Regions from separate parts of the Shewanella sp. cp20 genome, predicted to be linked through region 3. Evidence: predicted binding sites of a transcription regulator. Region 3 holds the regulator's gene; each other region holds the start of a gene.
The links. The regulator sigma-54, encoded in region 3, starts transcription at its own class of promoters, with help from an activator protein. The targets are predictions, from matches to a motif close to GTTGGCACGNNNNTNGNNT.
Positions count from the first base shown of each region.

Region 1 (3,258 bases), on a different contig from region 3:
ATCGTGCAGCCCGAGTTTGCCCAGCTTATCCGTCGTTGCCTGAAGGTTGGTGGTGTATTCCATCTGGCGACAGATTGGGAAAACTATAGCGAGCATATGTTAGAGGTGATGAGCGCCGCGCCCGGTTATAAGAACCAGGCACAAGAGGGGGATTTTGTGCCCCGTCCGGATCATCGCCCACTGACCAAGTTTGAGGCCAGGGGTCATCGTCTGGGACATGGCGTCTGGGATCTGATGTTCGAGCGTACCGAGTAAGCTTTATTTCTATATAAAAGAGGGAATACACATGGCAACACGTAGTCGTCGTTTACGTAAAAAGTTACGCATTGATGAGTTTCAAGAGTTCGGCTTCGATGTGAATTGGACCTTCGATGATTCGGTAACCGAAGAGCAGATCGATGCTATCGTCGACCAGTTTATCGACCAGGTGATCGAAGAGCGAAAGCTGGGCTTCCACGGTGGCGGTCATAAAGAGTGGGAGGGCATCATTGCCACTCAAACCATTGGCAAGTGCACCGAAGAAGACCGACAAGCCGTGAGTGACTTCTGGAAGAAGCAGCCGGCTAAAGATGTTGTGGTTAGCGAGCTGTACGACATCTGGTGGAACTAAAGCCACATAAGGACCTGCTCGAGACCATTATCGAGCAGGTGCGTCCTCTGCTGGGAAAGGGCAAGGTCGCCGACTATATTCCTGCCCTGGCGGAGGTCGATTCCACTAAGCTTGGGATCGCCGTGACCACAGTAGACGGTCAAACCATAGGGGCTGGAGACTATCTCGAGCCCTTTTCGATCCAGAGTATCTCCAAGGTCTTTAGCCTCACAGTCGCCCTGACTCTGTATGAGGAGGCTGAGATCTGGTCGCGTGTCGGCAAGGAGCCATCGGGGCAGTCATTTAACTCCCTGGTGCAGATTGAGCTCGAGCGCGGGGTGCCGAGAAACCCCTTTATCAACGCCGGTGCCCTGATCATCGCCGACCTGCTGCAGAGTCGTCTCGGTGCGCCCAAGCATCATATGCTCGAGGTGGTCAGAAAGCTGAGCGCCGATCCCCATGTGATTTATGACAAGCGTGTCGCGGCCTCGGAATATGAGCATAGTGCCCGCAATGCGGCGATAGCCTATTTGATGAAGTCGTTCGGCAACTTTAACAACGATGTCGATAAGGTACTGAAAAACTACTTTCACTACTGCGCGCTTAAGATGAGCTGCGCCGATCTCTCAAGGGCCATGCTCTATCTGGCCAATCGGGGCCAGAGCCTTTCTGGGCAGCAGGTGGTCTCCCCGACACAGACACGTAAGCTTAACGCGCTGCTGGCGACATCTGGGCTGTACGATGGTGCAGGTGAATTTGCCTATCGTGTGGGCATGCCGGGCAAGAGTGGTGTGGGCGGCGGTATCATCGCCGTGATTCCTGGGGACATGAGCATCTGTGTCTGGTCGCCCGAACTCGATAAGAACGGTAACTCCCTGGCGGGCACTGCCGCGCTGGAGCGACTCTCCCAAGCCCTGGGCCGCTCTATCTTCTAATAGAGCGCCTATCCGAGGCGCTCTTTTGATTCAAGCTTTTCACTCTTCGGCAGGTTCTTTTTTTCCCTTTTCTTTTTTCCCTTTCCCGTCTTCTATTAGCCGCCATTCCATCGATGGTGAAATTTACTAAAAACTGGCAGAAGGCTTTACTTTTCTGAGTTCCTTGCCGACTGGCAGGTTTTATCTTATAACGCAAAGTTTACCTAATCTATTGATTATATTTAATTAGTTAAAATTGGCACGATACCTGTATTGTTTGCTCTCAATGACACATGGTGCACCTTAAGCTTCACATCATGTGATTTTCAATGACTTAAGGATTAAGAATATGAAGAAATTGACTGCATCTCTTGGACTGACCGCTTTCGTACTTGCCACCACCAGTGCCGCCTGGGCCGGTGAGGATAAGGACAACCACATCTCGTTCGGCAGAGATGACAAGCAGTGCGAGGTCAGCCTTAACTATGATGTCTCGGTAGAGCCGAGCAAGCTGGTGGTCAGTGAAGCCAAGAAAGAGGTGTATCGCATCGAACTTGGTCGTCTTTACGTTAACGGTGACAAGGTTGAGCTTAACGATAAGCAGCAGGCCTTAGTTAACCAATATGCAGGTGAGGTGTCTAAGCAGCTGCCCGAGGTGATCGACGTGGTGCATGACGCCGTCGATATCGCCTCTACCGCGGTCAGCATGGCGCTCACCCCTCTGTTAGGCGACGCCGCTGGCGCTAAAATTGACGAGATGATGGACGGCCTGTCTCAGCGTATCGACACGGTTGCCTATCAGAATGGCGACAAGTTTTACCTGGGTGCGACCGAATCTTCTATCGAAGATACCTTCGGTAAAGAGTTTGAGCAGGAGATGGAGCAGTTGGTGCAGAGCTCTATCGGTAGCATGATGATGACCCTGGGTAGCGAGATGATGAAGGGTGACGGTGAGAGCTTCGAAGAGAAGATGAACGCCTTCTCGGCCAAGATGGACAAGGTGGGCGACGATATCGAAGCCCAGATTGAACAGCAGGCAACGGATCTTGAAGCGCGCGCCGACAAGCTGTGTGACAACTTCCAGCAACTGGTTGCCTTAGAGTCTCAGATGCGTAGTGAAGTCCCGGCGCTGCGCGACTATCCACTGGTTAGTGCTAAGCAGCAAACCCTGCGCGAATAAGTCGCAAACAATTTCCTCTGGCAAAGCAACATCCACATTTCCCTGCACTTACCTTGGGTGCAGGGCTTTTTTTATTCTGGGCCCGCTATTCTTATGACTTTTCCTCCACTCCTAACTGGGTGTATAGTGGCTAGAAAATAGGTATTAGAATCAAAGAGCAAATCTTTGGTATACTTGTAAAAAATAATAACAATGCTGGCGAAATTTCGATAACGAAATGGCTAACAGTCTGACTCTACTCTTAAAATAATCTGCATAGTCAAGGGGATAACTTCGAAGTCAGGAGGTATCTCTATGATTTATAATTGGTATTTATAGGGTCGCATACACCTTAAGGCTATTTAAATGTTAGAACTTTTAGAACCTATTGCAATTTTTACTCATGTTGCTCGTGCCGGGAGTTTTAGCTCTGCTGCGCGAAAATTGGGGATTTCTAAATCAAAGGTCAGTACTCAAGTTGCCGATCTTGAGCATAAATTAGGTGTTCAGCTGATACAGCGTACCACTCGGAGTCTGAGTTTAACCGAAGCCGGACAGCTACTTTATGCCCAGGGTGAAGAGTTGCTGCGCGATGC
Region 1 is NZ_JPII01000029.1:80,483-83,740, forward strand. It holds gene trmB (tRNA (guanosine(46)-N7)-methyltransferase TrmB) at 1-255, shown strand, start outside; gene DB48_RS11495 (YggL family protein) at 287-610, shown strand; gene glsB (glutaminase B) at 601-1,524, shown strand; gene DB48_RS11505 (YggN family protein) at 1,853-2,683, shown strand; gene DB48_RS11510 (LysR family transcriptional regulator) at 3,029-3,258, shown strand, end outside.
Region 1: the regulator sigma-54 is predicted to act here: its motif matches at 1,759-1,777, upstream of DB48_RS11505 (YggN family protein).

Region 2 (3,258 bases), on a different contig from region 3:
TGGGGCGCCTATATGTTCGGCGCGGCGCTGACCATGTCTATCTCGGCGATCGTTGCGCTCTTGCTGATCAACCTCTCTTTTGGCGTGATGACCCGCGCCTCGCCGCAACTTAACATCTTCGCCATCGGTTTTCCCGTGACCATGGTGAGTGGTTTGATTATTCTCTGGTTGACCCTGACGCCTATCATGGCGCATTTCGACGAGGTCTGGCGTTCGGCCCAGTTGCTGCTGTGCGATCTGGTGCAGCTGCAATGTAGTACGGCTGGGAGTTTCTGATGGCCGATAACGATACCAGTCAGGAGAAGACCGAAGAGGCGACCCCCAGGCGACGCGAACAGGCGCGAGAGAAGGGGCAGGTCGCCCGATCTAAGGAGCTGGGCACCTCTGCCGTGCTGATGTCGGCGGCCGTGGGCTTTGCCGTTATTGGGCCGAGCCTGGGGCAGTCATTGATGAGCGTGATGACGAATCTGTTTACCATGAGCAGGCCGGAGATCTACGACACCAATAGTATGTTCAACATCTGGATGATGGTCTTCAGCGAGCTGGCGATCCCTATGGCCAGCTTCGTGCTGTTTCTTGCCTTTGTCGCCTTCCTAGGGAATGTTGTGCTCGGCGGCATCACCTTCTCGGCCAAGGCTTTCATGCCTAAGGGCAACAAGATGAATCCCATCAGTGGCTTTAAGCGCATGTTTGGGGTGCAGGCTTTGGTGGAGCTGACTAAGGGGATCGCCAAGTTCTCCGTGGTGGCCCTGATGGCCTATCTGCTGTTGAGCTACTACTTTACCGATATTCTTACCCTGTCCCAGGGGCACCTGCCGGGCAACGTCTATAACGCGCTGGATCTACTGGTGTGGATGTTTATCGTGCTTTGCTCCTCTACCGTGATTATTGTGGTTATCGACGTGCCGTTTCAGATCTGGAACCACAACAAACAGCTGCGGATGACCAAGCAGGAGATCAAGGACGAGTATAAAGATACCGAGGGCCAGCCCGAGGTGAAGGGCAGAGTGCGTCAGATGCAGCGTGAGATGGCTCAGCGGCGCATGATGGCCGAGGTGCCCAATGCCGACGTGATTGTGGTCAACCCCGAGCACTATGCGGTGGCGGTAAAATATGATGTGACCAAGGCCGCCGCGCCCTATGTGCTCGCCAAAGGGGTGGATGATGTGGCCTTTAAGATCCGTGAGATCGCCCGTGAACATGACGTGGCCATCGTCTCTGCGCCGCCACTGGCAAGGGCCATCTATCACACCACCAAGATAGATCAGGAGATCCCCGAGGGCCTGTTTACTGCAGTTGCACAGGTACTGGCCTATGTCTTCCAGCTGCGTCAGTATCAGCAAAAAGGCGGTAAGCGGCCAACGCCTATCCCAGTCAATCAGCCTATCCCCGACGAGTTAAAGTACTAAAGTTCACGAAGGTTCTCGCCTTGCTGCTCATAGCATGGTCTGTTGTTTGAGCGAATGTTATTCACTTGTGTTCAAGCTCGCCGAGAGCGCCTTAAGTTGGCGTACTTTTTGCTGAATCCTAGCTAGATGTCAAAGTTCAGGCGCTAGATTGATGGATTTGAAAGCAAGCTTAGGTCAACTAAAACAGGTAAAACCCGCCAACTTTAAAGGGATAGGCACACCTATCTTGGTACTTGCGGCGCTGGCGATGATCGTCTTGCCCATGCCGGCCTTTCTGCTGGATATCCTGTTCTCCTTTAATATCGCCCTAGCGCTGGTCGTCCTGCTGGTCGCCATCTATACCGACCGACCCTTAGACTTTGCCGCTTTCCCAACGGTTCTGCTTGTCGCCACCCTGCTGCGTTTGGCGCTTAACGTCGCCTCGACCCGTATCGTACTGCTCGAGGGGCATAACGGTGGTGATGCCGCGGGTAAGGTGATCGAGGCCTTCGGCTCAGTGGTGATTGGCGGTAACTATGCCGTGGGTCTGGTGGTGTTTCTTATCCTGATCATCATTAACTTCGCCGTGGTGACCAAGGGTGCAGGACGTATCTCAGAGGTGAGTGCCCGCTTTACCCTGGATGCCATGCCTGGTAAGCAGATGGCTATCGATGCCGACCTTAACGCCGGGGTCCTCAACCAAGATCAGGCGCGTATTCGCCGCGCCGAAGTGACCAAGGAAGCCGACTTCTACGGCGCGATGGACGGTGCCTCTAAGTTTGTAAAAGGGGATGCCATCGCGGGTATCATGATTCTGGTGATCAACATCCTGGGTGGTTTCGTCATAGGTATGGCGCAGCACGGCCTGGACTTCTCCTCTGCGGTCGAGATCTACACCCTGCTGACTATCGGTGATGGCTTGGTGGCGCAGATCCCTGGCCTCTTGCTCTCCATCGCCGCGGCCTTGATGGTGACTCGTCAAAACGAATCTGGCGACATGGGTCAGATGGTGATGAGTCAGATGTTCGACAATCCCAAATCACTGGCCATCGCCGCCGGCGTGCTGCTGATCATGGGTATCGTGCCTGGTATGCCCCATTTTGCCTTCTTAACCTTCGGCATCATTACCGCAGCGGGCGCCTATTTTCTGCATCGTAAGAAAGATCTCGATAGGCAGCGTGCCCTGGAGATCGCCAAGACCTCGCCGGCAACCCCGGGTGATGCCAAGCCCAAAGAGCTTAGCTGGGATGATGTGCAGCAGGTCGATACCATAGGCCTGGAGGTGGGCTATCGTCTGATCCCTCTGGTGGACAAGGGCCAGGGTGGTGAGCTACTCGGCCGCATCAAGGGCGTGCGTAAGAAGCTGTCTCAGGAGCTGGGCTTCCTGGTACCCGCGGTGCATATTCGCGATAACTTAGACCTTGCGCCAAACACCTATCGCATCTCGCTGATGGGAGTGGCCTCCGGCGAGGCGGATATTCGTCACGATTGTGAGCTGGCCATCAACCCTGGCCAGGTCTACGGCAAGCTGGATGGTGTAGAGACCACAGACCCGGCCTTCGGACTCGAGGCGGTATGGATAGCACCCGAGCTAAGAGAACACGCTCAGACCTTAGGCTATACGGTCGTTGATGCCGCCACGGTAGTGGCCACTCACCTGAGTCAGTTATTGACCAACAACGCCTCTAAGCTGCTGGGTTACGAAGAGGTGCAGCAGCTGATGGATATGCTGGCCAAGCATTCGCCTAAGCTGGTCAGCGGCTTTATTCCCGATGTCTTGCCGCTGGGCACTGTGGTCAAGGTGATGCAGAACCTGCTTAATGAAGGCGTCTCCATTCGCGATCTTAAGACAATCGTTCAGACGCTACTC
Region 2 is NZ_JPII01000030.1:87,400-90,657, forward strand. It holds gene fliR (flagellar biosynthetic protein FliR) at 1-276, shown strand, start outside; gene flhB (flagellar biosynthesis protein FlhB) at 276-1,409, shown strand; gene flhA (flagellar biosynthesis protein FlhA) at 1,561-3,258, shown strand, end outside.
Region 2: the regulator sigma-54 is predicted to act here: its motif matches at 1,505-1,523, upstream of flhA (flagellar biosynthesis protein FlhA).

Region 3 (3,258 bases):
AAGGGCATAGGTTATCTGCCTCAGGAAGCCAGCATCTTTCGTAAGCTCTCGGTACGCGACAACATCATGGCCGTGCTGCAGACCCGCAGCGACCTGAACAACGACGGCCGCGAAGAGGAACTGGAACACCTGCTGGAAGAGTTCCATATCACCCACATCCGTGACAGCCACGGCATGGCACTCTCTGGCGGTGAACGTCGCCGAGTAGAGATCGCCAGGGCGCTGGCCGCCAACCCTAAATTTATTCTTCTCGACGAGCCTTTCGCCGGGGTCGATCCCATCTCGGTCATCGACATCAAGAAGATCATCGAACAGCTCAAGAATCGTGGCCTGGGGGTGTTGATCACCGACCATAATGTGCGCGAAACACTAGATGTCTGTGAGAAAGCCTATATCGTCAGCCATGGTAATCTGATCGCCGAAGGCACACCCGCCGAAATCTTAGACAACCAGCAAGTACGAGCAGTGTACTTAGGTGAACAATTCAAGCTATAGTTAATCTTATAACGGGGCCACACAGAAAAACCTATCTTAGATTGTGGCCTTAGCGACTATTCGATATATTTGTCCGGCACATATAGCCAGAGCTTTCTCATTTTATAATTAGAAACAAGGGAATAGCAGTACGATGAAAGCGTCACTTCAGCTCAAAATGGGTCAGCATCTCACCATGACGCCCCAGCTACAACAGGCCATTCGTCTGTTGCAGTTGTCGTCATTAGAGTTGCAGCAGGAGATCCAGCAGGCATTAGAATCTAACCCGCTACTGGAGTTGGACGAAGAGCAGGAGAGCGCCAACGTCGAGCTGCAAGATGATGCCGTCAGCGACAACTTCGACACCAAGTACGACGACAAGATAGAGCTGGATTCGAGCCAGGATAATTCAGGTGTCGAGACCTCTGACGCCCTGACCCAGGACTCCATGCCAGACGAGCTACCGGTCGATACCACCTGGGACGAGGTCTATACCGCCTCGCCCAACTCCAGCTCGGGCGCCATGCGTGACGACGACATGCCTTTTCAGGGTGAAACCAGCGAAGGCCTGTATGAACACCTTGAATGGCAGAAGAACCTGACCCCCTTTTCCGATAACGATCTGGCCATCGCCACCGCCATCATAGATGCCATCGACGAGCGTGGTTACCTGACCCAGACCTGTGAAGATATTCTCGAGGCCATGGGCGATCCTGAGATCGAACTCGACGAGGTCGAGGCTGTTCTCAAGCGGGTACAACACTTCGATCCCATCGGCGTGGCGGCAAGGGATCTCAGCGAATGCCTGACGATTCAGCTCGCCCAATACAGCGACGACACGCCGCATATCGCCAATGCCCGCATGCTGATCAAGGAACATCTGGATCTCATCGCCGGCCGCGACTTCCGTCTGCTGATGCGCAAGACCAAACTCAAAGAAGATGACCTAAGAGATGCCATCGCCCTGATCCAGACACTCAACCCCCGTCCCGGCCTCGCCATCACCGCCAGCCGCGACGAGTATGTGATCCCGGATGTGACTGTCACCAAGAAGAAGGGACGCTGGGTGGTCGAGCTCAATCCCGACAGCATGCCCAAGATCAACGTCAATCAGCAGTATGCCGCCATGGCGCGCAGCACCAAGAGCCAGGCTGATGGCCAGTTTATTCGTGGCCACCTGCAGGAAGCCAAATGGTTCCTCAAGAGCCTGGAGAGCCGCAACGAGACCCTGCTCAAGGTGACCAACTGTATCGTCGACTTCCAACAAGGCTTCTTCGAATTTGGCGAAGAGGCGATGAAGCCCATGGTACTGAACGACATTGCCGAGGCGGTGGAGATGCACGAGTCCACCATCTCGCGTGTGACCACACAAAAATATATGCATACCCCGAGAGGGATCTTCGAACTCAAATACTTCTTCTCCAGTCACGTCGGTACCGACGATGGCGGAGAGTGCTCTTCAACAGCAATACGCGCCTTCATCAAGAAGCTGGTTGCTGCGGAAAACCAGAAAAAGCCATTGAGCGACAGCAAGATGGCTCAACTCTTGGCCGAACAGGGTATCAAGGTAGCTAGACGCACCATTGCCAAGTATCGCGAAGCGATGCTGATACCGCCGTCGAATCAGCGCAAGAGCTTATAAAACAAACCTGGAAACTGGAGGACTATCTTTATGCAAATAAACCTGACTGGGCACCATATCGAGATCACCCAATCTCTACGAAGCTACATCGAAGAGAAATTCACAAAGCTTGAACGTCATTTCGATCAGATCAATAATGTGCACGTTGTATTAAATGTCGAAAAGTTGCAACAGAAGGTTGAGGCAAAGTTACATCTCCGCGGCGGAGAAGTGTTCGCAACATCCGAACATGCGGACATGTATGCCGCGATAGACTCCCTGATTGACAAACTCGATCGTCAGGTCATTAAACACAAAGAGAAGCTTACTAAACATTAACGATGGAACTGAGTACCATCCTGCGGCCGGAGTGCACCACCTGCGCCACTCCGGGCAGTAAGAAAAAGGTACTGGAGCTTATCAGCGACTTAGCCGCTGTCCAGTACCCTACCCTCTCCTCTCAAGAAATTTTTGAAAGCCTTCTGGCTCGAGAGAAAATGGGCAGCACAGGTATAGGCAATGGTATCGCGATTCCTCACGGGCGGCTGACCAACATAGATCAACCCGTGGCCGTACTGGTTAAATGTGCTGAACCAATCGCATTCGATGCCATTGACAATCAGCCCGTCGATATCCTTTTTGCATTATTAGTGCCCGCAGATCAATGCGAGCAACATCTTAGCACCCTGGCCGCCATGGCCGAGAAGCTCAATGATAAGGCGATCATTAAGCAGCTAAGAAAGACCCAAGATGAATCCGAACTCTATCAGGTGATCACCCAATGAAATTGGTTTTGGTATCAGGACGCTCAGGATCGGGAAAATCCGTCGCGCTTAGGGTCTTAGAAGATCTAGGCTATTACTGTGTCGATAATCTGCCATTGCAGATGATGGAATCCCTGCTAGAGCAGCTCAAGGGACGCAACGATCTCGTGGCCATCAGTGTCGACGTGCGTAATATGCCGAGCGAAGAGATCCAGCTGGAAAAGCAGCTGGCCAAGCTTCCCAAAGATACCGAAATCTTAAGTTTCTTCCTCAACTCCAGCGACAGTGTGCTGCTCAAGCGCTATAGCGAGACCCGCAGACTACACCCGCTGTCACGCTCTAAGGTCTCCCTCAAGGAGGCGATACAGCTCGAAGGTAAGTTACTGGATCCCATCGCTA
Region 3 is NZ_JPII01000026.1:4,382-7,639, reverse strand. It holds gene lptB (LPS export ABC transporter ATP-binding protein) at 1-495, shown strand, start outside; gene DB48_RS08850 (RNA polymerase factor sigma-54) at 629-2,116, shown strand; gene hpf (ribosome hibernation promoting factor) at 2,147-2,434, shown strand; gene ptsN (PTS IIA-like nitrogen regulatory protein PtsN) at 2,437-2,880, shown strand; gene rapZ (RNase adapter RapZ) at 2,877-3,258, shown strand, end outside.